2 regions of the Streptomyces sp. NPDC004065 genome follow, and region 2 is predicted to be linked to the other one. Evidence: riboswitches for the same ligand, from Rfam matches in the RefSeq annotation. Region 2 holds a riboswitch; the other holds the start of a gene.
The links. A riboswitch is a leader RNA that binds a small molecule or an ion and turns the genes downstream of it on or off. The one in region 2 is predicted to bind S-adenosylmethionine.
Positions count from the first base shown of each region.

Region 1: it holds a riboswitch for S-adenosylmethionine, as region 2 does, so the genes downstream of both, ACI2LW_RS15065 (aminotransferase class V-fold PLP-dependent enzyme) here and thrC (threonine synthase) in region 2, are expected to answer to the same signal.

Region 1 is NZ_JBJDQT010000011.1:177,138-191,228, reverse strand. It holds gene ACI2LW_RS15115 (AMP-dependent synthetase/ligase) at 1-721, shown strand, start outside; gene ACI2LW_RS15110 (glycosyltransferase family 4 protein) at 1,069-2,211, opposite strand; gene ACI2LW_RS15105 (glycosyltransferase 87 family protein) at 2,453-3,706, shown strand; gene ACI2LW_RS15100 (hypothetical protein) at 3,839-5,029, opposite strand; gene ACI2LW_RS15095 (NlpC/P60 family protein) at 5,062-6,087, opposite strand; gene ACI2LW_RS15090 (NlpC/P60 family protein) at 6,411-7,445, opposite strand; gene ACI2LW_RS15085 (NYN domain-containing protein) at 7,751-9,100, opposite strand; gene ACI2LW_RS15080 (hypothetical protein) at 9,159-9,398, opposite strand; gene ACI2LW_RS15075 (rhomboid family intramembrane serine protease) at 9,555-10,313, shown strand; gene ACI2LW_RS15070 (Lrp/AsnC family transcriptional regulator) at 10,310-10,591, shown strand; gene ACI2LW_RS15065 (aminotransferase class V-fold PLP-dependent enzyme) at 10,759-12,120, opposite strand; SAM riboswitch class IV at 12,319-12,435, opposite strand; gene trpD (anthranilate phosphoribosyltransferase) at 12,529-13,593, opposite strand; gene ACI2LW_RS15055 (cytochrome bc complex cytochrome b subunit) at 13,742-14,091, opposite strand, start outside.
Region 2 is NZ_JBJDQT010000006.1:123,620-137,710, forward strand. It holds gene ACI2LW_RS10180 (extracellular solute-binding protein) at 1-486, shown strand, start outside; gene ACI2LW_RS10185 (DUF3263 domain-containing protein) at 539-829, shown strand; gene otsB (trehalose-phosphatase) at 1,125-2,006, shown strand; gene ACI2LW_RS10195 (trehalose-6-phosphate synthase) at 2,824-4,263, opposite strand; gene ACI2LW_RS10200 (glucosyl-3-phosphoglycerate synthase) at 4,494-5,438, opposite strand; SAM riboswitch class I at 5,572-5,746, shown strand; gene thrC (threonine synthase) at 5,764-7,050, shown strand; gene ACI2LW_RS10210 (MoaD/ThiS family protein) at 7,047-7,322, shown strand; gene ACI2LW_RS10215 (cold-shock protein) at 7,754-7,957, shown strand; gene groL (chaperonin GroEL) at 8,280-9,902, shown strand; gene ACI2LW_RS10225 (NADH:flavin oxidoreductase) at 10,174-11,307, shown strand; gene ACI2LW_RS10230 (hypothetical protein) at 11,351-11,929, opposite strand; gene ACI2LW_RS10235 (DinB family protein) at 12,021-12,578, opposite strand; gene murQ (N-acetylmuramic acid 6-phosphate etherase) at 12,648-13,646, opposite strand; gene ACI2LW_RS10245 (MurR/RpiR family transcriptional regulator) at 13,760-14,091, opposite strand, start outside.

The sequences.
Region 1 (14,091 bases), on a different contig from region 2:
CGGGCACTTCTTCCGCGGGATCGGCTTCACGGTGCTGGAGGGCTACGGCCTGACCGAGTCCTGTGCCGCGACGGCGTTCAACCCGTGGGACCGGCAGAAGATCGGCACGGTCGGGCAGCCGCTGCCCGGCTCGGTGATCCGCATCGCCGACGACGGCGAGGTGCTGCTGCACGGCGAGCACCTGTTCAAGGAGTACTGGAACAACCCGGGCGCTACGCGCGAGGCGCTGGCCGACGGGTGGTTCCACACCGGTGACATCGGCACCCTCGACGAGGACGGCTATCTGCGGATCACCGGGCGCAAGAAGGAGATCATCGTGACGGCCGGCGGCAAGAACGTCGCCCCCGCGGTGATCGAGGACCGCATCCGGGCGCACGCGCTGGTCGCGGAGTGCATGGTGGTGGGCGACGGGCGGCCGTTCGTGGGCGCGCTGGTCACCCTGGACGAGGAGTTCCTGGCCCGCTGGTGCGCCGAGCACGGCAAGCCCGCGGGCTCCACGGCGGCCTCGCTGCGCGACGACCCGGATCTGCTCGCGGCGATCCAGGACGCGGTCGACGACGGCAACGCCGCGGTGTCGAAGGCGGAGTCGGTGCGCAAGTTCCGCGTCCTGGCCTCCCAGTTCACGGAGGAGTCCGGCCATCTGACGCCGTCGCTGAAGCTCAAGCGCAACGTGGTGGCGAAGGACTTCGCGGACGAGATCGAGGCGCTCTACGCGAAGTAGCCGCCCCGCGCGGGGCGTGTGCGATGGCGGGTCCTCCTGGGGGGACCCGCCATCGCGCGTGAGGGCGCACGGAGGCGGCGCCCCCAGGTCAGGCCCGGCCGGGGTCCGGGACGCCGCCGCTGAGCGGCCGTCCCACTCCCCGGCCCGCCCCGGGGCGCACGGCGGGCGGCCGGGGAGCCGGCCCCCGCCCGGCACGGGCTACGGCAGCCACGGGGCCGATCCGCCGCCCGGGCGGACAAGAACAGGCCGCCCGGGCCGGCCCCCGGGCGCACACACGCAGGCCATGGAGCCAATCCGCCCACGGGGCGGGTGCAACAGGCCGCGGGCCCGGCCTGCCCCCGAGCCGGCTACAGCAAGTCGCGGAGTCGGTCCGCCAGGAGGTCCCAGCGCCACTTCTCCTCCACCCACTGCCGCCCCCGCTCACCCATGCGGCGGCGCAGCGCGGCGTCCTGAAGCAGGGTCACCACGCGGTCGGCGGTCTCCTCGGGAGAGCCGCCGCGCACGACCCAGCCGGTCTCTCCGTCGAGCACGGCGTCGGGCGCGCCGCCGGAGTCCCCGGCGACGACGGGCAGCCCGGTGGCCGAGGCCTCCAGGTAGACGATGCCGAGGCCCTCGACGTCCAGGCCGCCGCGCCGGGTGCGGCACGGCATCGCGAAGACGTCGCCGGCGCCGTAGTGGGCGGGCAGCTCGGACCAGGGGACGGCGCCGGTGAACCGCACCGAGTGCCCGACCCCGGTCGCGGCCGCCAGCCGCCGGAGGTCCCGTTCGTACGGCCCGCCGCCGACGATCAGCAGCACCGTGTCCGGCTCGGCGGCCAGGATCCGCGGCATGGCCCGGATCAGGGTGTCCTGTCCCTTGCGCCGCACCAGCCGGGAGACGCACACCACGACCGGCCGGTCGGTGAGGCCGAGCCGGGCCCGTACCTCGTCCCCGCCGGAGGCGGGGTGGAAGGTCTTCTCGTCCACTCCCGGCGGCAGCTGCACCATCCGCGCCGCCGCCCCGGGCGTGAGCGCGGCGGCGATCCGGGAGCGGGTGTACTCGCCGAGGTAGGTGAGGGTGTCCGTGGAGTCGCCGATGCGGCGCAGCAGCGTGCGCGCCGCGGGCAGCTGCGCCCAGCCGGCCTCGTGCCCGTGGGTGGTGGCGACCAGCCGCTCGGCGCCCGCCCGGCGCAGCGCCGGCGCCATCAGGCCGAGCGGGGCCGCCGCCCCGAACCACACCGAGGTGCAGCCGTGCTCGCGCAGCAGCCCGGCCGCGCGCCGGGTGACCCGGGGTGTGGGCAGCAGCATCGTCGTACGGTCGCGGACCACGGTGAAGGGCTGCTCGGCGTCGAAGGCGGCCGTGGCCCGCGCGCCCTCCCGGCCGCGCTTCCACGTGGAGGCGTAGACGACCAGCCGCTCCGGGTCCAGGCGCAGCGCCATGTTGTGCAGGAACGCCTGGATGCCGCCCGGGCGGGGCGGGAAGTCGTTGGTGACGATCAGCGTCTTGTGCATCGCCGCCGACCCTATCCAACGGCGCCGTGCGGCCCGCCACGGCCGTGCCTCGTGGCCCGCGCACCGGCCGCGGGGCCATGATGGGAGGGCCCGGCGGGACCGGCCACGGGGCCGGGGCCAGGGCCGGGCCGCGGCGGGCCCGGGACGCGGACGGACAGGGGCCGAGGTGCACGAGGCGGCGCGCGGGACACGGGGCCCGGCCGGGCTGCTCGCGGCCTGGGCCCGGGCCCGGACGGCGCGGGTGCCGGCGGCCGGGACGGGGCGGGTGCCGGCGGCCGGGACGGCGCGGGTGCTCGCGGTGTGGGCCGCGACCCGGACGGTGCTGCTGCTCTTCGTGCTCGGGGTGCTCGACTTCCCCGGCCAGGACGTCACCGGCGACGTGTCGGTGATCTACCGGGGCTGGTACGAGGTGCTGCGGCAGGGCGCCTTCCCGGCCGGCGACGTGACCTGGCAGTACCCGCCCGCCGCCGCGCTCGCCGTCCTCTCCCCCGCCGCGCTGCCCTTCCTCGGCTACGCCACGGCCTTCTTCGCCCTGGCCGCGCTGGCCGATCTCGCGGTGCTGTGCCTGCTGCTGCGCGCGGCCCGGCGGCCCGGCCGCTCACCGGCGGGCGCCTGGGCGTGGACGGCGGGCGCGGTCCTGCTCGGCCCGACCCTCTACGCCCGCTACGACGTGATGGTGACCGCGGTGGCCGTCGCCGCGCTGCTCGCCGGGGAACGGCGCCCGCGTGCGCTGGGCGCGCTGGCCGCCTTCGGGGCGCTGCTGAAGGTGTGGCCGGTGCTGCTGCTGACGGGCGTGCGGGGCGCGGCCGGGCGCCGGGCGTGGACCGCGGCGGCGGCGACCGCGGCCGCCGGGCTCTCGGTGTGCGCCCTCGCCGTGCCCGGCGCGCTGTCGTTCCTGACCGCCCAGCGCGACCGGGGCACCGAGGTGGAGTCGCCGGCCGCGCTCGTCCTCCATGTGGCCCGGCACTTCGGCTGGAGCGGCCAGGTGCTGCTCAACTACGGCTCGATGGAGTTCCTCGGCCCGTACGTCGGCGTGGTCACCGCGGCCGCGCCGGTGCTGACCGGGGTCGCCCTGGGCTGGCTGCTGCTGTGGCGGGTGCGGGCCCAAGACCACGGGCCGCACACGCCGGCGGACGCCGCGTTCACGGCGGTGCTGCTGTTCACGGTGACCAGCCGGGTGCTCAGCCCGCAGTACCTGGTGTGGCTGGTGGGTCTCGGCGCGGTGTGCCTGTCCTTCCGCGACGGCCGGATGCGGCGGCCGGCCGGGCTGGTCCTGGCGGCGGCCCTCGTGACGGTGCTGGAGTTCCCGGTGTTCTTCGCGGACGTGGTGGTGAGCGACGCGCTGGGCCTCACCCTGCTGTTCCTGCGCAACGGGCTGCTCGTGGCCGCCTGCGCGGCCGCGGGCCGGGAGCTGTGGCGCGGCACGGTCCCCCGCCGCGCCGACGCCCCGGCCCCGGACCGGACCACCCGCCCCCGACAGCCCACCACGCCCTGACGACCGACCCCGCCCCGACAGCCAAGCGCGCCCCGCGGTCCGCCGGCCCACCGCGCCCCGGCGACCACCTCCGCCCTCGGGAGTCCGCCGGCCCACCGCGCCCCGGCGACCGCCCCCGCCCGCGGCAGTCCGTCAGCCGAGGTGGGCGGTGAGGTACTCGCGCCACTGCGCGGTGAAGTCCTCCAGGGTCGTGCCGAACTCGTCGCGCAGGGCGTCCTCGACCGCGCCCGAGCGTGAGCGGTGGCGGCCGACGGCCCGGTAGAAGTCGTCCAGCCGGTCCTCGCCCCACTTGTCGGCGATCATCCGGCAGGCCATCCAGCCGCCCTCGTAGGCCCGCGCCAGCCGGGTCGCGTCCCCGGCGAAGCCGAAGTCCCGGTCGGCCGGCAGCGCGCCGGGCACCTCGCCGTCGCCGACGGCGCGCTGGAGCTCGGGCGCGGCGTCCTGCGGTGTGCGCCCGGTGTCCCGGTAGCCGACCCAGTCGGCGTACCCCTCGGACAGCCACAGGGGGGTGGCCGCGTTGGTGTGGGCGCGGGTGGCGACGTGCGTGGTCTCGTGGGTGAGGACGACCTGCCTGCCCAGCGAGCCGAGCATGCCGTAGGCGTCGGGGTTGAGGACGACCCGGTCCGCGGGCGCCCGTCCGGAGCCTCCGGCCTCGCCCGTGGTGACGGCGGCGATCCCCCGGTAGCTGGAGGCGGGCGAGCCGAGCAGCGCGGCCATCTGCTCCAGGGAGCCGGGGACCAGGACGACGACGTGCCGGCTCCAGTCCGTGCCCCAGGCCCGCGAGACGGCGGGCACCGCGCGGTCGGCGAGGCCGGCGTAGCCGCGCAGGGCCGCGTCGTCCTGCCCCACCCCGAGGACGAGGCTGCGCCGTCCCCGGACGACCGAGACCGCGCCCTGGTCCCACAGCTGCTGGGCGGCCTTCGCCCGGGGCCGCTCGGAGTCGACCCGCCACTTCCCGTCGGGGCCGGTGGACAGCGTCAGGGTGCGTCCGGCGGTGACGGGCGCCCGGTCGTAGCCGGTCACCCGGTAGCGCAGGTCGGCCTCGGCGGTGGCCCGGCTCCCGCTGCGGCGCAGCGCGGTCAGGCGGTAGGACCAGGTGGTGAACGGCACGGCCTTGAGGTTCGCGTAGGGCGCGCGGGCGCCGGTGGCGGCGTAGGCCGCGGGGTCGTGGTGCAGGACGGCCGCCGCCCGCCGGTCCAGCAGCCGCTGCACCTGCTCCCGCGCGAGGTCGGACGCCGACGGCCCGCCGCACGACACCAGGGAGGACAGCAGCAGGCCCGCCGCGAGCACCGCGGGCCCCGATGTCCGCCTTCGACCAGCCATTTCCCGATCGTACGGCGGGGCGGGGGCGGACGTCAGACCCTGGTGACCGACGAGATCGGCATCATGTTCACCGGGTCGTAGCGCACGGGGGCGCCCGGATAGGGCGCGTGGATCACCCGGCCGTGGCCCGCGTACATGGCGATGTGGCCGGCGTCGGAGCGGTAGGCGACGAGGTCGCCGGGCCGGGCCTGGGACAGTGGGATGCGCCGGCCGGCGTACCGCTGCTCCTGCGAGGTGCGCGGCAGGTGCACGCCCGCCTGCCGGTACGCCCACTGCGTCAGGCCGGAACAGTCGAACCCGGAGGGGCCGTTGGCGCCCCAGACGTAGGGGCGGCCGAGGGCGGAGCGGGCGGCGGCCACCGCGGCGGCGGCACGCCCCGAGGCGGCCGGGCCGTCGTCGAGGCCGTACAGGAAGTCGTCGCGGCCGGTGCGGGAGGCCCGGGCGTAGGCGGCGCGCTCGGCCGGGGACAGGGAGTTGAGCAGCCGCCGCGCGCGGGCCAGCTTCTGCTCCACGGTGCGCTTGTGGGCGGCGACGGACCCGTGGGTCCTTCTCAGCTCGGTGAGGGCGCGGGTGGCCTCGGCCCGCTCCTGGGCCAGTTCGCGGACGGCCCGCCGCAGGTCCCTCAGCTCGCCGGCCTGCTGGGCGCCGATCCGGTCCAGCGCCATCGCCCGCTCGAGGTAGTCCGCCGGGTCGCGGGCGAACAGCAGCGCCAGGGAGGGGTCGAGGCCGCCGGAGCGGTACTGGGCCCCGGCCAGCGAACCGAGCGACTCCCTCAGGGTGTTGACCCGCAGCTGGTGCCGGGCGATGCGGTCCTGGGAGTCCCGCACCCGGCGGCGCAGCTCACCGGCGCGCTCACCGGCCTTGTCGTAGGCCTCGGTCGCCTTCTCGGCCTCCTGGTAGAGGCGGTCCACCTCGGCGCGGGTGTCGCCGTGCGGGGCGGCGACGGCGGTGGTGACCGGTACGGCGGCGACGGCCGCCGCCGCGGCGGACAGGACGCCGAACGCGGCGCCGGCGCCCCGGTCGAGGCCGGACGGTGCAAGGCGGCGATGGGACCCCACGGGAAGCCGTACTCCCTCCACTGGCGGACACGTCGATCCCCCCGCGCCGGGACGCGGACGCGCCCCGGCCGTGGGGGGAAACGCGCCAGACAGTAGCCGCGCGGGCACGCCGCGGCCAAAGAGCCACGGGGGCGCACTCGGGGGCACACAGCGCGGCGCCCCGCCTCTGACGCAGGTCATCGGCGGGGCGCGGGGTCAGCGCGGATTCTCGTGATTCGCCCGTTCGGGCGGCACGGAACCTTGATCCGCGAGGGTCCCGGGCGCCGGTCCGCGGGAGGTCGCGGACGCGGGCCGGCGGGAGGTCGCGGGACGGCTCGCGGTCGTCAGATGCGGACGCCGAACTGGAACGGCATGTTGCTGATCGACTCGTAGCGCACGACGGTGCCGGTGCGCGGGGCGTGCAGCACCTGGCCGTTGCCCGCGTACAGGCCGACGTGGTGCAGGTCGCCGTAGAACAGGACCAGGTCGCCGACCTGGAGCTGGCTCTGCGAGTAGATGCGGGTGCCGGCGTTGGCCTGGGCCTGGGAGGTGCGCGGGATGGACACCCCGGCCTGGGCGTAGGCCCAGGAGGTCAGGCCCGAGCAGTCGAAGGAGGAGGGGCCGGTGGCGCCGTAGACGTACGGCGAGCCGATCTTGCTCTGGGCGGCGGAGAAGGCGGCGCCCGCCCGGCCGGACGCGGCCGGGGTGTTGCTGTTGATCACGCTGCGCTCGCTGGCGCGGCTGGCCCGGCTCTGCTCGGCGGCGAGCGCCGCCTTCTCCTTGGCCGTCAGGGAGTTGAGGAGCTTCTGCGCCTCGGCGAGCTTGCTCTGGACTTCCTTCTTCTTCTTGCCCAGCTCGGTGCGGGTGGAGGCGAGGTCCTCCAGCTTCTCGGTGGCTTCCGCCCGCTCCTGGGCGAGTTCGCGCTGTTTGTCCTGGATCTTCTTCAGCGCGTCGACCTGCTGGCCGCTCAACTGGTCGAGCGTGGAGGCCTTGTCGAGGTAGTCGTCCGGGTCGGCGGACAGGAAGAGCTGGAGCGAGGGGTCGAGGCCGCCCGAGCGGTACTGGCCGGCCGCGAGCGAACCGAGGCTGTCGCGCAGCTTGTTCAGCTCCTGCTGGCCGCGGGCCACGTTGTCCTGGATGCCGGAGATCTCCTTCTGGAGCTTCTCCTGCTTCTCCTTGGCCCCGTTGTACTTCTCGGTGGCCTGCTCCGCCTGCTCGTAGAGTGCGTCGACCTTTGACTTGACCTCGTTCTTGCTCGGCTTCGCGCTCGGGGCGGCGTTGGCCGCCTGGGCGCTGATGGCCACGGCGGCAGCCGCTGCGGTGGTGAGCACGGTCACACGTGCGCGACTCGGCTGCTTGGGTCGACGGTGGGACGCCACGGAAGCGAGCTCCTTCTTCTGAGTGATCACCCGCTCGGAGGTTCGACGCCTGACCTTAGTGACCTCATCGTGATGAGTTCAAATCCTCACACCAAAAAATCCCATCACGCAATGCATTCTTTGCACTCAACTCACAAGGGGTGAAGTGAGGTTGACGCTGGGTGCCGTGACGATCCCGCCAATTCGGGCATTAAACCTCTACGTTGGGATTGCGGCGCTGAATGCCGTTTGCCCGATTTACGGCGTGGAAAAGGAAGCACGGTTCGCGGCGCCGCCCCGGCGGCGGGCGGTTCCGCGCGCCGCCGTCAGCCGCGGGACAGACGCTTCAGCAGCACCGCCGAAGCCACCGGCCGCGCCCCCGCCTTCGCGATCCCGTCGGCCACCTCGCGGTCGGTGGAGGCGACGATGACCGGCCGGCCGGGCGGCTCGGCGCGCACCAGCTGGCGGATCAGCTCGTCGGCGGTGACGCCCGGCTTGGAGAACAGCACCCGCACCCCGCGCGGCGGCGCGAGCAGCACCGGCGCGGCCAGCTCGGCGCCGTCGAAGACACAGGTGACCTCGGCGCCGGTCTGCGCGGCGAGCTGCGAGAGCTGCCCGAGCAACCGCAGCCGCTGCTTCTCCAGCGGCATCTGCGGATAGCCGGTCTTGGTGACGTTGTAGCCGTCGACGACCAGATGGGCCTGCGGCAGCGCGAGCAACTGGTCGAGGATCGCCGGGTCGTGCTCGGACAGCGCCCGGGCGGCGATGTCCTTCGGCGTCATCCGTCCCGGCTCCACCGCGTCGACGGTCTCGGCGGGCCGTACCGACACCGGCGGCAGGGCGAGTTCCCGGCGCAGCCCCTGGGCCGCGTCGAGCACGGTGTCCAGCAGCAGCCGTACCCGCATGTCCTCCACGCTGCGCCCCTCACGGGCCGCTCTGCGGGTGGCCTCCAGGGCCGACTCCGCCTCGGCCAGCCGCGCCCTGAGCCGGCGGCTCTCGCTCTCCGCGGCCGACGTCTGCGCCTGGCCCTCGGCGCGCACCGCCTCGATCTCGTCGCGCACCTTGCGCAGCGCGGCCTCGCCGCGCCGGACGTCGCTGAGCGCCGCGCGCAGTTTGCGGTGCAGCGCCTCGGACTCCTTCTTCGCCGCGTCCAGCTCGGCGCGCAGCCGCTCGGTCTCGGCGCGCGTCTGGTCGCGGGCGGCGGCGAGCTCCGCGCGCAGCCGCTCCAGCTCCGCGCGGCTCTCCTCGCCGACGCGTTCGGCGTGCGCCCGCTGGGCCTCCTCGCCGGCCGCGGTGACCAGCTTGACCCAGCCCGCCGGGCGCAGAACATAGGCCGCGGCCGCCACGTCGAGCGGGTCCGCGGCCGGGGGCGGCGAGCCGGAGTCGAGGGCGCCGGACAGCTCCGGCTGGGTCTCTCTGAACTTCTCCCCGACGCGCTGCCGGAAGAGCGGGTCGGTCTCCAGCGCGGACGCCATCGCGTTGCCGGCGAACTTCGCGCGGCGGTTGGGCGCGAACCGGGCGTACTGCCGCAGCTGCGCCGGCAGCTCGGCGACCGTCAGCGCGCCGAAGGCGTCCGAGACGATCTGCACGATCCGCCGGCGCACCCCGTCGGGCAGCGGACGGTCGAGCACCTCAGCGGCGCCGTCGGCCGGCTCCCCGCCTTGTGTCTGCGCCATCCGTCACCCCAATGCCTACGCGGCCCCTCGGGGGGCCACCCGTGCCGGCCGCCTCCGCTCAGGAGCCGGCGCCCGGCCTGTCCACGAGTTCCACCTGGTCCACGGCGTTGCACCAGCGGCAGCGCACCGACTCGATGGTCTCATTGACCACCTCGCGCTCCTCCACCTTGGGCTCTCCGGCCAGGTCGAGGTGGACGTACTCGACGACCTTCGACGAGCGCGTCACGTCGAAGCGGGTGAGGTTGCCGCAGAGGGTGCAGCGCCACCGCGTCGTGGCGGTCGGCAGGGGAACCGTCATCGTGAGTGTTCGCTTTCCTTCTAGTCTCCGTGACGCGCCAGCTTCCCTGGGCGTGTGGCTCGTAACCCTACGGCCTGGCGGCGACTCGCCGCCCGGGTGTCCACGGCGGCGAGGCGGTCTGTGCTGGTGCGCCCCGTTACGCCATGCTCTGTGCACATGATCGGCGACCGGGGCCGCGCGAGGGCGGCGACAAGGGCGGTGCGGGCGGCGCGGGCGGTGCTGACCGTGCCGGCGCCGGTGACGTGTGCCCTGATCGTCCTGTGCTGTCTGGTCTTCGTGGCCGGACCGGCGTCGGGGCTGGACCCGGGTCACGGCACCGGCGGCCGGCTGCTGCTCGCCCAGCGGGCCTACTTCCGCCGCTGGGGCGTGATCCCCGCCGACCTGTTCACCGGCGCCCCGCGGGCCGCCCTCACCCCGGTGACGGCCCTGTTCGTGCACGGCAGCTGGGTGCATCTGTTCGGCAACATGCTCTTCCTCCACGTCTTCGGGGCGATGACCGAGAGGCGCATGGGCCGCGTGCGGTTCACGCTGTTCTACGTCGGCTGCGGCTACCTCGCCCTGCTGGGGTACGCCGCCGCCCACGCCACGTCGGAGCAGACCCTGGTGGGTGCCTCGGGGGCGATCTCGGCGGTCCTCGGCGCGTTCCTGTACCTGTTCCCCCGGGCCCGGGTGACCAGTCTCTTCCCGTTCCTGTTCTTCCTGCCGCTGCGCTTTCCCGCCTGGGTGGTGCTGCCCTTCTGGGCGGTGCTGCAGTGGCTGGCCGCCGGCCGCGCGGCCCAGGGGCCGGGCGTGGCCTACCTCGCCCATGTGGTGGGCTTCGGCCTGGGCTTCGCCTACGCGTGGGTGCGGTTCGGCGGCGGGACTAGAGTGAGGGTCACCCCTGCTCCGGCCCCCGAGGGAGAGAACCAGCCGTGATCACCGCGATCGTGCTCATCAAGACCAGCGTGGACCGGATCCCCGAGATCGCCGAGCAGATCGCCTCGCTGGACAGCGTCAGTGAGGTCTTCTCCGTGACGGGGACCTACGACCTGATCGCCATGGTCCGGGTGCGACAGCACGAGGACCTCGCGGAGGTCATCCCCGGCCGGATCAGCAAGATCCCCGGCGTGCTGGGCACGGACACCCACGTGGCCTTCCGCACCTACTCGCAGCACGACCTGGAGGCGGCGTTCGCCATCGGCCTGGACTCCTGACACCGGGCCCGGCCGTCCGGGCGGACACCGCCTCCGCGGGGCCTCACCGCCTCCGCAGGGCCTCACCGGCTCCGTGGGGGGCCTCACCGCCTCCGCGGGGCCTCACCGCCTCCGCGGGGCCTCACCGGCTCCGTGGGGGGCCTCACCGGCTCCGTTGCCGGCCCCGGTCACACGGCCGGCACGCAGCGGCCGTCCTGGGTGCGGTAGCGCCACTTCGCGCCGTACCGGACCAGTTCCCGCACCGCCCCCAGGAAGCGCTCGATGTGCTCGTCGGGGGTGCCGGCCCCGAAGCTGACGCGGACGGCGTCGAGGGAGCCGCCCGACGGCGCGTCCCCGGGCGCGCCGCACTCGCCCGCCTCGCGCGGGCCGGCGCCCAGCAGGGTGCGCACCAGGGGGTGGGCGCAGAACAGGCCGTCCCGGACGCCGATGCCGTACTCGGCCGACAGCGCGGCGGCGAAGTGGGAGCTGTTCCAGCCCTCCACCACGAAGGAGATCACGCCGACCCGCGGGGCGTCGTCGCCGAACAGGGAGAGCACCTTCACCCCGGGCACGCCGGCCAGGCCCTCCCGCACCGCGCGGACCAGCTGCCGCTCGCGTGCCACCAGGGTGTCGAACCCGGCCTCGGTCAGCGCCCTGCACGCGGAGGCGATGGCGTGGGCGCCGATCACGTTCGGGGAGCCGGCCTCGTGGCGCGCGGCGCCCTCGTGCCACTCCACGTCCACTCCCCCGTCGGCGCGCCGGGTGACCCGGCGGCTGGCGCCGCCGCCCGCGAGATACGGCTCGGCCTCGCGCAGCCAGTCGGGGCGGCCGGCCAGGACGCCGGAGCCGAAGGGGGCGTACAGCTTGTGGCCGGAGAAGGCGACCCAGTCGACGTCCAGGTCGCGCACGCTCACCGGGTGGTGCGGGGCCAGCTGGGCCGCGTCCAGCACGATGCGGGCGCCGTGCGCGTGGGCGGCGGCGGCCAGTTCGCGCACCGGCCACAGCTCGCCGGTGACGTTGGAGGCGCCGGTGACGCAGACCAGGGCCGGGGCGTGGGGGTCGCGGCCGGCCAGAGCCCGCTCCAGGGCCCGCACCGCCTGGCGCGGGGAGCGCGGGGCGTCGAGGCAGGTGACGTGCGCGCCCTGCCACGGCAGCAGGGCGGCGTGGTGCTCGGTCTCGAAGACGAACACCTGGCAGCCGGCCGGGAGGGCGTGGGCGAGCAGGTTGAGGGAGTCGGTGGTGGACCGGGTGAAGACCACCTGGTCCCCGGCGCGGCAGCCGAGGAACTCCGCGACCGTCGCCCGGGCGTTCTCGAACAGGTCGGTGGACAGCTGGGAGAGGTGGCCGGCGCCGCGGTGGACGCTGCCGTAGTACGGCGCGTACGCCGCCACGTCGTCCCAGACGCGCTGCAGCGCGGGGGCGCTGGCGGCGTAGTCGAGCGCGGCGTAGGTGACCTCGCCGCCGGTCACGAGCGGCACGGTGACGTCCCGTCCGAGGACGGGCAGCGGGGCGTGGGTGGTACGGCAGGCGGCGACGGTGGAAACGGACATGCTGAACTCCCGTGGGGCAGGCCGGCGTCACCGCGCGAGCACCCGTACGGCGGGTACGGCTCGGCGCGGGAGGACGGCGAAGGCCGAAGCGTGAAGGGTGAAGGGGAAAGGGAAACGCGGAGGGGGGCTCTGCGGCCCTAACGCATTCGCTTGCTCACGGAAGGCTCCTCGACGACCAGGACCCCTGGTTTCGCGAGGGGTCCGCGCTTGCCGCAGACCTCGCTGCCTGCGACCTGGTCCTCACCCGGGGCACCCCGCCACGGACGGAGGGTTGCCGGACAGCCGGCCGGGGCCGAATGGCTGTCGCTCATGACCTGGTTCCGTATCCTGCCACACGATCTTCGGTGCGCAAGGCGGAGTCCGGATCGTGGACCCCGCCCCGCGTCGCACCGTACGCGCCGGGAGGGCTCAGGCGTTGCTGGCCGCGACCCAGCGGTCCAGGGTCCGCCGGGCGGCCCCCGAGTCGATCGACTCCGCGGCGCGCTCCATCCCGGCCCGGATCCGCTCCACGAGCGTCCCGGGGCCCGGCTCCAGGGCCACCAGGGCGGCCGCGGAGTTGAGCAGGACGGCGTCCCGCACGGGGCCCCGCTCGCCGTCCAGCACCCGCAGGGCGACCTCCGCGTTGTACGAGGCGTCGGCGCCCCGCAGGGCCTCCACGGGCACCAGCTCGATGCCCACGTCGCGCGGGTCGAAGCTCTCCTCGGTCACCTTGCCGTCCCGCACGGTCCACACCCGTGACGTGGACGTGGTCGTCAGCTCGTCGAGCCCGTCGTCACCCCGGAAGACCAGGGAGGAGTTGCCGCGTTCGGCGAAGACGCCGGCCACGATCGGCGCCATGCGCGGGTCGGCGACGCCCACCGCCTGCGCCCGCACCCGGGCCGGGTTGGTGAGCGGGCCGAGTACGTTGAAGGTGGTGCGGATGCCCAACTGGCCGCGGGCGGCGGCCACATGGCGCAGCGCCGGATGGAACTTCACCGCGAAGCAGAAGGTGATGCCGGCCTCCTCGGCCACCGCGGCCACCCGCTCCACCGGCAGGTTCAGGTTGACGCCGAGCTTCTCCAGGACGTCGGAGGCGCCGGAGGCGGACGACGCGGCGCGGTTGCCGTGCTTGACGACCCTGGCGCCGGTGCCGGCCACGACGATCGACGACATGGTGGAGATGTTCACCGTCTTGGCGCCGTCGCCGCCGGTGCCGACGATGTCGACGGTGGCGCCGGGCACCTCGATGACGTTCGCGTGCTCGTACATCGCGCGGACCAGGCCGGTGATCTCCTGGACCGTCTCGCCCTTGGCGCGCAGTGCCACCGCGAAGGCGGCGATCTGGGCGTCGGTGGCCTCCCCGCGCATGATCCGGTCCATCGCCCAGGCGGTGTCGTCCGCGCTCTGGTCGCGGCCCTCCAGCAGTCCGTTCAGCACGGCGGGCCAGGAACGGCCCGCCGCGGTGTCGCCTCCAGCGGGGGTCACAGCGCTCATAAGCCGCTCCTGGGTGGGTGTCCCGCACTGCGGGACGCGGGTCTCGGATGTCTCCACCCTATCCAGCCCGGGGCAGCAGGAAGGGCCCCGTCCGGGGTTCGGACGGGGCCCTTCCTGCTGTGGCGTGGCGACACTCAGCGGTCAGTGATCAGTGGCCGTGGCCGCTCGTGATCTCCCGGTACTCCTCGACGGTCGGCTTGGGGATCTGTGCGTCCTCGCCGTAGTACGCGTTGCTGAGCTTGGCGCGCAGCTTCTCCGAGCCCTTGACCTTGCGCTCGACGCCGTTCTCGTCGACGGTCGGGCCGATCTCGGCCGGCTTGTACTGCTCGTGCGCCGTGAGGGTGTAGAGCTGCTCCTGGCTGAGCGGCTCGTGGACCTCGATGAACTCACCGTGCGGCAGGCGCTTGATGATGCCCGACTCGCGGCCGTGCAGCACCTTGTCCTTGTCCCGGCGCTGGAGGCCGAGGCAGATCCGCTTGGTGACGATGAACGTGAGGA
Region 2 (14,091 bases):
GGCATGCTCAACGGCCACCCCACGCTGATGCAGCAGGCCGCCAGGAAGGGCGTGAAGTTCGGCATGGTGCCGATGCCGGGCAAGAACGGCCGGGCCAAGGCGACCATGGGCGTCGCCGACTGGATGACGGCCTTCAAGAAGAACGGCCACCGCGACCAGATCGGCGACTTCCTCGACTTCGTCTACAGCGAGAAGAACGTCGTCCGCTTCTCCCGCGAGTACGACCTGCTGCCCGTCACCGGTTCCGCGTCCGAGACGATGGCCGCGGCGGACGAGGACAAGGCGCTGCGGCCGTTCCTCGAGGAGCTGCCGCTCGCCCGGCTCTACCCGGTCGGCAAGACGTCCTGGGCCCAGGTCAGCGCGGACGTGAAGAAGCGGATCGGCCAGGCGGTCGCCCCCGGCGGCAGCCCCGCCGCGGTCCTCGGCCGGCTCCAGACCACGGCCGCCGAGGCGGAGAGCGCGCGGAGCGCGCGGAGCGCGGAGTAGCCACCACACCGTGGCCCCTGCCGTTGTCGGTGGCGGGGGCTACGGTGCGGGTATGGAAGCGGACGACGGCAGGACCGGCGAGGACGCGGGCGCCGGGCGCCCGGGCGGCGAGGGGCAGCGGGGCCTCGGCCGCCGGGAGCGGGACATCCTCGCCCTGGAGCGCCGCGGCTTCACCGGCCCCGGCGCCAAGGAGCGCGCGATACGCGAGGAGCTCGGCCTGTCCCCGGTCCGCTACTACCAGCTGCTCAACGCCCTCCTCGACGACACCCGAGCCCTGGCCCACGACCCGGTGACGGTCAACCGCCTCCGCCGCATACGGGACTCCCGCCGCGCCGAACGCTGAGCGCGGCCGTCCCGGCGGGGCCGTTCCGGTGAGGGCCGTTCCGGCGGGGGCTGTTGTGGCGGGGGTTGGCCGTTCCGCCGGGTTGGCCGTCGCGGAGGGGGCCGGCCGTTCCGGCCGGGGCAGGCCCTTCCAGCCGGGGGCCGGTGTGGCGGGCGGCGGCGGGTGGTGCTGTCCGTGGCGGGCGGGCGTCCGCTGGGGCCGGTGGGGCCGGTGGGGGCCGCCGGAGGGTGGAACGGGGTGCGGGAAGGGCGCGGGTGCAGGAGTGCGGAGGTCCCGGCGTGGATAGGTTCGCCGTATGGGCAGCCACCACACGGACACGACCGATCCCGGCGACTCCCTGCCGGTCCCCGTCACCCAGGCCGGACGGGACGGGCTCGCCGCGATCCTCGCGCGGCCGGAGCGGGCGGTGATCGCACTCGACTTCGACGGGACCCTCGCGCCGATCGTCCCCGACCCGGACCAGGCCCGGGCGCACCCCGGGGCGGTGCCCGTGCTCTCCGAGCTCGCGCCCAAGGTGGCGTCCGTGGCCGTGGTCACCGGGCGACCGGCCGGGGTGGCCGTACGGTACGGCGGCTTCGCGGGCGTACCCGGTCTGGAACACCTCGTCGTCCTCGGCCACTACGGCGCCGAGCGCTGGGACGCGGCCACCGGAACCGTCACCGCCCCGGCCCCGCACCCGGGCGTGGCCGCCGCCCGCGCCGAACTGCCGGGCCTCCTGGACCGGGTCGGCGCCTGGCAGGGCACCTGGATCGAGGAGAAGGGCCGTTCCGTCGCCGTCCACACCCGGCGCGCGGAGGACCCCCAGGCCGCCTTCGAGCTGCTGCGCGAGCCCCTGTCCGACCTGGCCGCCCGCCACGGGCTGATCGTGGAGCCGGGCCGCATGGTCCTGGAGCTGCGCCCGCCGGGCATGGACAAGGGCGTGGCCCTCTCGGAGTACGTCCGCGACGTGGGCGCCACCTCCGTGCTCTACGCCGGTGACGACCTGGGCGACCTCCCCGCCTTCACCGCGGTCGACAAACTCCGCTCGGACGGCGTACCGGGCGTACTGGTCTGCAGCGGCAGCGCGGAGGTGACGGAGCTCTCCGAGCGGGCGGACCTGGTGGTGGACGGCCCGGCGGGAGTGGTGGACCTGCTGCGCACCCTGGCCCGGCACATCCGGACGGACGCCGCGCCGTAACCCGGCCCCGGCCGCCGCCCGGCAAGCATGGGCTGCCGGTCACCCGGTCACCCGGCCGCCTGGCCTGCCGGCCGCCCGGCTGCGTCGACTGGTCGGCCCGGCCCGGTCTGTCGCCCCGCCGCGTGCGCTGTCCGGCCCGGTCGGTGTCCCGGCCCGCCGGCCGACCTGCACCCGCCGATCGCCCGTCCCGGCCCCGTGAGCCCCCGGTCCCGCGAGCGCCCCCGGTCACCGGGGCCGCGTCGGTCGCACGTCGGTCGGCCGGCGGCGTCGGCCGCCTGGCCCCGTCCGTTCCCCGCCCCGCCGGTCGCCCCGGTAGCCCGGCCCGTCGGCCGCCGGGCTGGGGCGACGGGTCGGCCGGGTCTGTTGCCTGGCCGCGTGCGCTGTCCGGCCCGGTCGGTGTCCCGGCCCGCCGGCCGACCTGCACCCGCCGATCGCCCGTCCCGGCCCCGTGAGCCCCCGGTCCCGCGAGCGCCCCCGGTCACCGGGGCCGCGTCGGTCGCACGTCGGTCGGCCGGCGGCGTCGGCCGCCTGGCCCCGTCCGTTCCCCGCTCCGCCGATCGCTCGGCGGCGTCGTTGGCCTGGCGCGTCGGCCGCCGGGCTGGGGCGGTGGGTCGGCCGGGTCTGTCGCCCCGCCGCGTGCGGTGCCCGGCCCGGTCGGGCGCTGCGGTGGCTGGGCCTCGTCGGCCGTGTCGGCTCGCCCGGCCCGGTCGGTGTCCCGGCCCGGCGGTCGACCTGCCCCGCCGATCGCCCGGTCCGGTGGTCGGCAGGTGGCGCCGGGCGGGGCGGCCCGTTGACGCGGCCGGGCGGCCGAAGGGCGTCAGTGCTCCGGTTTGCCCAGTTCCTCCAGCTGGTCGAGGAACCATCGGGCGGGCGGCAGTGCGGTGGCCGCGTCGGCCAGGCGTTTGGAGCGTTCCGCCCGTTCGGGTCCCGGCATGCTCAGGGCCTCGTGCAGCGCGGCCGCCGTCGCCACCACGTCGTACGGGTTCACCACCACCGCGTCGTCGCCCAGCTCCGCGTACGCGCCCGCCTCCCGGGACAGCACCAGCGCGCACCCCGAGTCGGAGACGACCGGCACCTCCTTGGCGACGAGGTTCATCCCGTCCCGCACCGGATTGACCAGCGCCACGTCCGCGATCCGGTACGCCGCCAGCGACCGCGCGAAGTCGTCCTTGACGTGCAGCACGACCGGCGTCCACCCGGGCGTCCCGTACCGCTCGTTGATCTCCTCCGCCAGCCGCCGCACCTCGGCCGTGTACTCCCGGTACACCGCGAGGTCCTGCCGCGAGGGGTAGGCGAAGGCCACGTGCACCACCCGTTCGCGCCACTGCGGCCACTCCTCGAGCAGATGCCGGTAGGCGAGCAGCCCGCGCACGATGTTCTTGGACAGCTCCGTCCGGTCCACCCGCACGATCGTCCTGCGCGGCCCGCCCTCCGGCCCGGCGCCGATCTCCTCGCGCAGCGCCGCCATCCGCTCGAACACGTCGGCGCGGTGCGAGCGCTCCCGCAGGAATTCGGCGTCCGCGCCGAGCCCGTGCACCCCGATCCGGGTGCCCCCGAGCCCGCCCACGAGCGCCTCGCAGCACCCGGCGAAGGCGTCCGCCCACCGCTGGGTGAGGAAGCCGAGCCGGTCGGCGCCCAGCATGCCGCGCAGCACCTGCTCGGCGACGTCGTCCGGCAGCAGCCGGAAGTAGTCCGCCGGCGCCCACGGCGTGTGCGAGAAGTGCCCGATGCGCACATCCGGCCGGAAGTCGCGCAGCATCCCCGGCACCAGCGTCAGGTGGTAGTCCTGGACCAGTACCGCCGCGCCCTCGGCGGCCTCCTCCGCCAGCGCCTCGGCGAAGGCCCGGTTGTAGGCCTCGTACGAGGCCCACTGGCGGCGGAACTCCGCGTCGAAGACGGGCTCCAGCGGGGTCTGGTACAGCATGTGGTGGACGAACCACAGCACCGAGTTGGCGATGCCGTTGTAGGCGTCGGAGAAGACGCCCGCGTCGATGTCCAGCATCCGTACCTGCTGTCCGCCGGTCGCCTCGGCGGGCAGCCGCCGTCCGCCCTCGAAGCGGCGCGCCGCCTCGCGGTCGGCGTCGCTCAGCGCGGCGCACACCCACACCGCGCCCGCGTCCGGACCGATCGCGGACAGCCCGGAGACCAGCCCTCCGCCTCCGCGCCTGGAGTGGAGCGAGCCGTCCTCGCCCAGCTCGTACGAAACCGGGCCGCGATTGGACGCGACCAGCACCTCGGCACCGTGCGTTGAAGCCATGGTCCTCAACCTAGCCCGGCCCGTAAACGCTCAAACGTACGGTTCCGCTTCGTAGTGGGCCGTATACGACCAGGCCGGTCCTTCTGGCCATCGGGCAGGCCGTCGCGCAGGCCGTCGCGCGGCCCGGCCCGACGCCCGGGACCGGCTCCCGTGCACGGGGGCCCGACCCGGGCGTACGGGGCCGGGCCGCGCGGCGGCCGCACGGTGCGGCGCGCGCCCGCGGCAGTCCGTCACGCCACCTTCCGGGCGGCGTACTCGGCGATCTCCGCCATCGGCGGGCGCTCCTCGGTGTCCACCGAGTAGGTGCGCGGCTCGAAGCCGTCCTCGCCGCGCTCGAACTGGGTGAGGGAGGGCCGGACCAGATGGCCCCGGGCCAGCCGCAGCTGGGCGGTGCGGTAGATCGCGGCGGCCATCCGGCCCAGCGCCTGCCCGTCCTGGTGCCGGTGCCTGCGCACGCCCACGTCGACCTGCGCGAGGGCGTCCAGGCCGACCAGGTGCAGGGCGTCCACCAGCATGCCCAGCTCCACGCCGTAGCCGACCGGGAACGGCAGCTGTTCCAGCAGCGAGCGGCGGGCCGCGTACTCGCCGCCGAGCGGCTGCACGAAGCCGGCCAGCTGCGGCCAGTGCATGTTCAGCAGCGGGCGCGCCATCAGCTCGGTGACCCGGCCGCCCTGCCCGGCGGCGCCGCCCAGCGGCCGGTCGTACATGGCCTTGACCAGATGCACGTCCGGCTCGGTGAGCAGCGGGCCGACGATGCCGGTGACGAAGTCGGAGGAGAACTCCCGCAGGTCGGCGTCGACGAAGCAGACGACGTCCCCGCGGGTCACCAGCAGGGAGCGCCACAGCACCTCGCCCTTGCCGCGCACCGTGGGGATGCGCGGGAGGATCGCGTCGCGGTGCACGACCCGGGCGCCCGCGGCGGCGGCCACCTGGGAGGTGCGGTCGGTGGAGCCGGAGTCGACCACGACGATCTCGTCGACCAGCGGCACCTGCTCCACCAGGTCGCGGCGGATCACGGCGACGATGTCGCCGACCGTGTCCTGCTCGTTGAGGGCGGGCAGCACCACGGAGACCGACTGACCGGTGCGCTGCTTTGCGGCCAGGACGCGGTGCAGCGGACGATCGGTCACGGACCAGGAGCGGGTGGCCAGCCAGCGCTCGACTTCTTCCAGCACGGTCAGCGGCTCCTCACTGTTGTCTCGCGGTTCGGACGACTATCTCAACTGTCCTGGCCTTCGGTTACAGTCTTGAACAACGCGGATGACCATCGCATGTCGGGGGTCGTCCCCGCGTCACACAACCGCATACAGCTCATCCAGAGGGGCAGAGGGACACGGCCCGATGAAGCCCCGGCAACCCTCCAGCCGGTTCTCGTGGACCGCCGTCGGCCGTCAGGCCGGTGCCGGCCCTCACCGCGGGGCTCCCGGCTAGGGAAGGTGCCAAATCCGTCTCACGGCGAAGCGCGCCGTGAGGAAGATGAGGAGAAAGGGCCTCGCCTCCATGGCTGTGCAGACCGTTGCAAGCAGCACCGACTCCACCGTAGACCTCGGCCCCGCCGCCGCGCTCAGCTGTCGCGAGTGCGGCCACCGGGTGCCCCTCGGGCCGGTCTTCGCGTGCGAGGAGTGTTTCGGCCCGCTGGAGATCGCCTACGACTTCTCCGGCTACGACGCCGAGGAGCTGCGCAAGCGCATCGAGGCGGGCCCCGCGAACATCTGGCGCTACGCGCCGCTGCTGCCCGTCCCCGCCGACGTGGCCGGCAAGCCCAACCTCAACCCCGGCTGGACCGCGCTCGTCCGGGCCGACAACCTCGCCCGCGAACTCGGCGTCGGCGCGGGCAAGCTGTTCGTCAAGGACGACTCCGGCAACCCGACGCACTCCTTCAAGGACCGTGTGGTCGCCCAGGCGCTGGAGGCGGCGCGCGCGTTCGGCTTCACCACCCTGTCCTGCTCCTCCACCGGCAACCTGGCCGGCGCCGTGGGCGCCGCCGCCGCCCGCGCCGGCTTCCGCTCCTGTGTGTTCATCCCGCACGACCTGGAGCAGGGCAAGGTCGTCATGGCCGCGATCTATGGTGGCGAGCTCGTCGGCATCGAGGGCAACTACGACGACGTGAACCGTTTCTGCTCCGAGCTGATCGGCGACCCGGCCGGCGAGGGCTGGGGTTTCGTCAACGTCAACCTGCGGCCGTACTACGCCGAGGGCTCCAAGACGCTGGCGTACGAGGTCTGCGAGCAGCTCGGCTGGCGGCTGCCGGACCAGATCGTCGTCCCGATCGCCTCCGGCTCGCAGCTGACCAAGGTCGACAAGGGCCTGCAGGAGCTGATCCGGCTGGGACTGGTCGAGGACCGGCCGTACAAGATCTTCGGCGCCCAGGCCAAGGGCTGCTCGCCGGTGTCCACCGCCTTCAAGGCCGGGCACGACGTGGTCCGCCCGCAGAAGCCCGACACCATCGCCAAGTCCCTCGCCATCGGCAACCCGGCCGACGGCCCCTACGTCCTGGACATCGCCCGCCGCACCGGCGGGGCGGTGGAGGACGTGACGGACGAGCAGGTCGTCGACGCGATCAAGCTGCTGGCGCGCACCGAGGGCATCTTCGCGGAGACGGCGGGCGGTGTGACGGTCGGCGTGACCAAGAAGCTGATCGAGGACGGGCTGCTCGACCCGGAGAAGACCACCGTCGTCCTGAACACCGGCGACGGCCTGAAGACGCTGGACGCGGTGGCCGGCACCGGCCTGACCGCCACGATCCGCCCCACCCTGGACTCCTTCCGAGAGGCTGGCCTCGCATGAGCGTGACCGTTCGCATCCCGACCATCCTGCGCACCTACACGGGCGGCCTGGCCGAGGTGAGCGCCGAGGGCGCGACCCTCGCCGAGGTGATCTCCGACCTGGAGAAGAACCACACCGGCATCGCCGCGCGCGTCCTGGACGACCAGGGCCGGCTGCGCCGCTTCGTCAACGTCTACGTCAACGACGACGACGTGCGCTTCGAGCAGGGACTGGAGACGGCCACCCCGGACGGCGCGGGCGTGTCCATCATTCCGGCGGTCGCCGGCGGCTGATCATTACCGACGGTAATGCCCGTCACCCGGAGTTCACACGCATGGCCCCCTCCGTGAGAGAAGCGGAGGGGGCCATTCTGTGTGATTGAGCGCGGTAGAGTTGGGGAACACGCTCGCGATCTCCGGATCGTGGGCCATGAATTCCTGCCGCGGGCCCGATGAGAAGTAGCCAAAGTGCGTGGCCTTTCCGCGGCATTTATCTGGTTTTGTGGGGCCCGACTTGCCCCGAATTCGGGTGAATTATCGCCATATTCCGGACCGGCGTCGTCCAGATTTCTCGTCCGATTGACCTGTTGCAGACGGCAGTTGGACAGATACATTCAGCCGCGGTCGACGCGTTCCGGCGCACGCCCCCGTCCACGGGGGGTGAGGTCTGACCCGGGTCCGCGAAGTGTGGATCTGTGCAAGGGCCAGTAATAGGGGAGTTAGGCATGGCTCAGGGCACCGTCAAGTGGTTCAACGCGGAGAAGGGGTACGGCTTCATCGCGGTCGACGGTGGTGCGGACGTCTTCGTCCACTACAGCGCGATCCAGATGGACGGCTACCGCACGCTGGAAGAGGGCCAGCGGGTCGAGTTCGAGATCTCGCAGGGCCAGAAGGGCCCGCAGGCCGACATGGTCCGCGTCACGGCCTGAACCGCGCGACCACCGCAAGCGATCTTCTTCGTCCGAGGGGCCCGCACTCCGGCAGGGGTGCGGGCCCCTCGGCGTGCGCGGGCGTGCGCGTGTTCGCGGGCGGCTGAGCATCGCGGCGTACCCCTGGGGGCGCTTGCACTCTCAGGGGTCGAGTGCTAATCATTGGCGTTAGCACTCTGAAGGTGAGAGTGACAGCGAAGGACCGGGTCGGTGAGGCCCGCTGGCCGGGTGGGGCAAGGAACCACGAGGCCGGCGAGCCGTCCGTCGCGGGCGCGGGCGCGGTCCGAAGGAATCACCCCCAGTCCTGGAGGGACCACTTCACATGGCCAAGATCATCGCGTTCGACGAGGAGGCGCGGCGCGGCCTCGAGCGCGGCATGAACCAGCTCGCGGACGCCGTCAAGGTGACCCTCGGCCCCAAGGGCCGCAACGTCGTCCTCGAGAAGAAGTGGGGCGCCCCCACGATCACCAACGACGGTGTCTCCATCGCCAAGGAGATCGAGCTCGAGGACCCGTACGAGAAGATCGGCGCCGAGCTGGTCAAGGAAGTCGCCAAGAAGACGGACGACGTCGCCGGTGACGGTACGACCACCGCGACCGTCCTCGCCCAGGCGCTGGTCCGCGAGGGCCTGCGCAACGTGGCCGCCGGTGCCAACCCGATGGCTCTGAAGCGCGGTATCGAGAAGGCCGTCGAGGCCGTCTCCGCCGCCCTGCTCGACCAGGCCAAGGAGGTCGAGACCAAGGAGCAGATCGCCTCCACCGCCTCCATCTCCGCCGCCGACACCCAGATCGGCGAGCTCATCGCCGAGGCGATGGACAAGGTCGGCAAGGAAGGCGTCATCACCGTCGAGGAGTCGCAGACCTTCGGCCTGGAGCTCGAGCTCACCGAGGGCATGCGCTTCGACAAGGGCTACATCTCCGCCTACTTCGCGACCGACATGGAGCGCATGGAGGCGGTGCTCGAGGACCCGTACATCCTCATCGCCAACTCCAAGATCTCCTCGGTCAAGGACCTGCTCCCGCTGCTGGAGAAGGTCATGCAGTCGGGCAAGCCGCTGCTGATCATCGCCGAGGACGTCGAGGGCGAGGCCCTGTCGACCCTGGTCGTCAACAAGATCCGCGGCACCTTCAAGTCCGTCGCGGTCAAGGCCCCCGGCTTCGGCGACCGCCGCAAGGCGATGCTGAACGACATCGCCATCCTCACGGGCGGCGAGGTCATCTCCGAGGAGGTCGGCCTCAAGCTGGAGAACACGACCCTGGACCTCCTGGGCCGTGCCCGCAAGGTCGTCATCACCAAGGACGAGACCACCATCGTCGACGGCGCCGGCTCCACCGAGCAGGTGCAGGGCCGCGTGAACCAGATCCGCGCCGAGATCGAGAACAGCGACTCCGACTACGACCGCGAGAAGCTGCAGGAGCGCCTGGCGAAGCTCGCCGGCGGTGTCGCGGTCATCAAGGCCGGCGCCGCCACCGAGGTGGAGCTCAAGGAGCGCAAGCACCGCATCGAGGACGCCGTGCGCAACGCCAAGGCGGCCGTCGAGGAGGGCATCGTCGCCGGTGGTGGCGTGGCCCTGCTCCAGGCCTCCCAGGTGTTCGAGAAGCTGGAGCTCGAGGGTGACGAGGCGACCGGCGCCCAGGCCGTGAAGCTCGCGCTCGAGGCCCCGCTGAAGCAGATCGCCGTCAACGCCGGCCTCGAGGGCGGCGTCGTGGTGGAGAAGGTCCGCAACCTCACCCCGGGCCACGGTCTGAACGCCGCGACCGGCGAGTACGTCGACCTGGTCGCCGAGGGCATCATCGACCCGGCGAAGGTGACCCGTTCCGCGCTGCAGAACGCCGCCTCCATCGCCGCGCTGTTCCTCACCACCGAGGCCGTCATCGCCGACAAGCCGGAGAAGGCCGCGGCCCCGGCCGGCGGCGGCATGCCGGGCGGTGACATGGACTTCTGATCCTCCGGGGGGGCTTCCCCCTCAGGATCGGACCCGTCCGTCGCACACCGAGGGCGGCACTCCCTGTTCACACAGGGGGTGCCGCCCTCGGCCGTTCCGGGGCGCCCGCGACCGGCGTGTGCCGGGACCCGTGTGCTGCGACCGGCGTGTTGGGACCGGTGTGCGGGGACCGGCGTGGCGCACCGCACAGCCGGGGGCTGTGGGCAGTTCATGCGCGTGCACATACCATGTGGTATCCCACCGTCCCGTGTCCGCGAGGAGACCCCCCACCGTGACCGTCACCGCCTCCGCGTCCGCCTCCCGTGCGGCGCGCGTCCTGTCCCGCCCCGTCACGCTGAACGGCCTGACCGTGCCCAACCGGATCGTGATGGCGCCGATGACGCGCATGTTCTCGCCGGGCGGCGTCCCGGGCGAGGACGTGCTGTCGTACTACGCCCGCCGGGCCGCCGCCGGCGTCGGGCTGATCGTCACCGAGGGCACCTACGTGGGGCACGACTCGGCCGGTGAGAGCAGCCGGGTGCCGCGGTTCCACGGCGAGGAGCAGCTCGCCGGCTGGGCACGGGTGGCCGCGGCCGTGCACGCGGCGGGCGGCACGATCGTGCCCCAGCTCTGGCACATCGGGATGGTCCGCAGGCCGGGCCGGCCGCCGTTCGCGGACGCGGAACCGGTCGGCCCCTCCGGGCTGCGCATCGGCGAGAGCGAGCCGACCGGCAGGGCGATGACGCGGCGGGACGTGGACGACGTCGTCGCCGCCTTCGCCGAGGCGGCCGCGGCGGCCGAGCGCATCGGCTTCGACGGTGTCGAACTGCACGGCGCCCACGGCTACTTGATCGACCAGTTCCTGTGGGCGGGCACCAACCGCCGTACCGACGCCTACGGCGGCGACCCGGTGGCCCGTACGAGGTTCGCGGCGGAGATCGTGGCCGCGGTACGGGAGGCCGTGTCGCCGGAGTTCCCCGTCATCTTCCGCTACTCGCAGTGGAAGCAGGAGGCCTACGACGCCCGGCTCGCCGAGAGCCCGCAGGAACTGGAGGCGATCCTCACCCCGCTCGCGGCGGCCGGTGTCGACGTCTTCCACGCCTCCACCCGCCGTTACTGGCTCCCCGAGTTCGACGGCTCGGACCTCAACCTCGCGGGCTGGACGAAGAAACTGACGGGCAAGCAGGTCATCACCGTCGGCTCGGTGGGCCTGGACGGGGGCGACTTCATCAAGGCGTTCCAGGGGGAGGGCGCCGCGCTCGGCAGCCTGGACAACCTGCTGGACCGCATGGAGCGCGACGAGTTCGACATGGTGGCCGTCGGCCGCGCGCTGCTCCAGGACCCCGAGTGGGCGGCGAAGGTGCTCGGCGACCGCTTCGACGAGCTGAAGCCGTACGACGCCGCGTCGCTGGGGTCGCTGAGCTGACCGCCGCCCGCGGGCAGGCCCGGCGAGGCGGCGGCGGGCCGCCCTACGGCTGCCCCATCGGCTCGATGTCCACCCGCACGGGCGTGCCCCACAGCCGTACGACCTCGTAGTCGGTGAACTCGTGCACGAGCCGGTAGGCCATCGCCGCGCGGGGCGCACGCCGCTGCGCGTTGATGAACAGCTCGGCCTCGCGCCGGTCCCGGCGCGGGGTCCCGCACAGCTGCCACTCGCGGCCGTTCCACAGCTCCGGCAGCCAGCGCTGCTGGGGCTGCGGACGGTCCTCGCGGACGCCGTAGCGGGAGGGCGCGCCCTCGCCGGACGCGGGCGTAGGGGAGGGGCGGGGGCCGCCGTCGTACCGCGCGCGGCGGGCGGCGCGGCGCCGGGTCTCGCACAGCAGGCACAGATCGGGCGCGTCCTCGTCGACCGGCCCGCCCGGATGCTCGGCGCACCGGGTGGCGGGCCGCTCCTGGGAGACGCTGTCCTCCAGCAGGTCCAGGGCCCGCTTCAGATCCGCCTTGACCTCGTGCAGCCGGGCGTCCGGGGTGTCGGTGGTCAGCTCCTCGCCGTGCTCCCCGATCACCCGCAGGGCCCGCCCGAGAGCGGTGAGCTGTGCGTGGTTCATACCGCCCAGCCTCGCACACCCCACCGACACCACCACGGCGCCCGCGGCCCCGGCCGGGACCGGCCTGCGGCCGGGGCGGGGCCCGGGCCGGTCAGCCCATGCTCTTCGCGCCGTCCAGGGACTCGCGGATGATGTCGGCGTGGCCGGCGTGCTGGGCGGTCTCGGCGACGATGTGCAGCAGCACCCGGCGGGCCGACCAGCGTGCCCCGGGCTCGAACCACGGTGCCTTGGGCAGCGGGTGGTCGGCGTCCAGGTCGGGCAGCGACACGACCAGTTCGTCGGTGCGGCGGGCCACCTCGGCGTAGGCGTCCAGCACCCCCGCCAGGGTGTCGCCCGGCAGCATCCGGAACTCGTCGGCCCGCCGGGCGAAGTCCTCCTCGGTCATGGCGTCGAAGTCGCCCATCGCCGAAGGGCCCTCCACGATGAAGCGCGCCCAGTTCCGCTCGACCGAGGTGACGTGCTTGATCAGGCCGCCCAGACACAGCTCGCTCGCGGTCGTGCGCAGCCCGGCCTGTTCGTCGGTCAGGTCGCGGGTGGTGAAGGTGAGGAAGTGGCGCTGCTTGGCCAGCGCCTGCAGCAGGTCCGCGCGCTCGCCGGTGACGGCCTGCTGCCCGGCGCCGGCGGTGGTCTCGTGCACGGTCTCGTTCATGGTCTGGCCCTTCGCCGTCCGTTCCATCGGTCGGGACCACGCTAGGAGCCAATGAGGTCGGATCCTGTCCTATTCGCCGCCGTCGCGCGGGAATTCCTCCGCCCGGGATCCACCGCGGGGGACCCCGCCCCGCCGGGAGCGGTCCGTCTCCAGCGCACCGCGCAGATGGCCCTTCGACTCCTCCAGGAGCCGGGCCGCCGTCGGGGCGTCGACGTCCGCGAGGAGGGTGAGGATCGCGTTCTTGACCTCGCCGTCCGTGGCGGCCAGGGCCTTCTCGATCTCCGCGTCCGGCGCGCCGGTGGCGAGGGCGACGATCCGCCGGGAGCGGGCGCGCAGCTTGTCGTTGGAGGCGCGCACGTCGACCATCAGGTTCCCGTAGGTCTTGCCCAGGCGGATCATCGTGATCGTCGAGATCATGTTCAGCACCAGTTTCTGCGCGGTGCCGGCCTTCAGCCGGGTGGAGCCGGTCAGCAGCTCCGGGCCGACGACGACCTCGATGCCGTGCTCGGCGGCCGCCGCCAGCGGACTGCCCGTGTTGCAGGCGAGGCCGACGGTGAGCGCACCGAGCCGGCGGGCGTGCTCGACGGCGCCGATGGCGTAGGGGGTGCGGCCGGAGGCCGAGATGCCGACCACCGTGTCGTCCGGCGTCAGCCGCAGCGCGTCCAGCGCCTCGACGGCCAGCTCGCGCGAGTCCTCCGCGCCCTCGACCGAGGTCACCATGGCCTCGGGGCCGCCCGCGATCAGTCCGACGACCTGCTGCGGCTCGGTGTTGAAGGTGGGCGGGCACTCGGAGGCGTCCAGGACACCGAGCCGCCCCGCCGTGCCCGCGCCGGCGTACAGCAGCCGGCCGCCGCGCGCCATCCGCTCGGCCGTCGCGTCGATCGCGGCGGCGATCTGCGGCAGCCGCTCGGCCACGGCGGCGGGCACGGTGGTGTCCTCGGCGTTCATCAGCCGCGCGATCTCGACCGTGGGCAGCCGGTCGATCTCGGACAGCTCGGGCCGGAACGCCTCGGTCGTCAGGGACTCCAGCTCGGCGCGCAGCTCACGGTAGGGGGAGGTGGAGGTCATCAGGGGGCGGCTCTCTTCGTGCGGTGCGGTACGGCGATGCGTGTACGGCGGTGCGGTACGGCGGATCGGTGGCCGGGCCGCGGCGGCCGGGCCGGTGGTGAGGACGGGGGCGCCTAGTGCCGCGTTCCCCCGCCGCCGCGCGGGCTGTGCCGGTGGGCCAGCGCCTCGTACGACGCCGCGAGCGCCGGTGCCGCCGTCTCGTAGGTCCGCTGGGCCACCCCGACGAACAGGCAGTCCACCACCAGCAGTTGACTGGTGCGCGAGGACATCGCCGCCGGGCGCAGCTCGCTCTCGCGGGCCGTGGAGGTGGTCAGGACGTGGTCGGCGTACTGCGTGACGGGCGCGTCGGGACGGCCGGTGATCGCGACGGTGGTGGCGCCGCGCTCGAAGGCCACCCGCAGCGGCTCGATCACGTCCCCGGTGGAACCGGAATGGGTGATGGCGA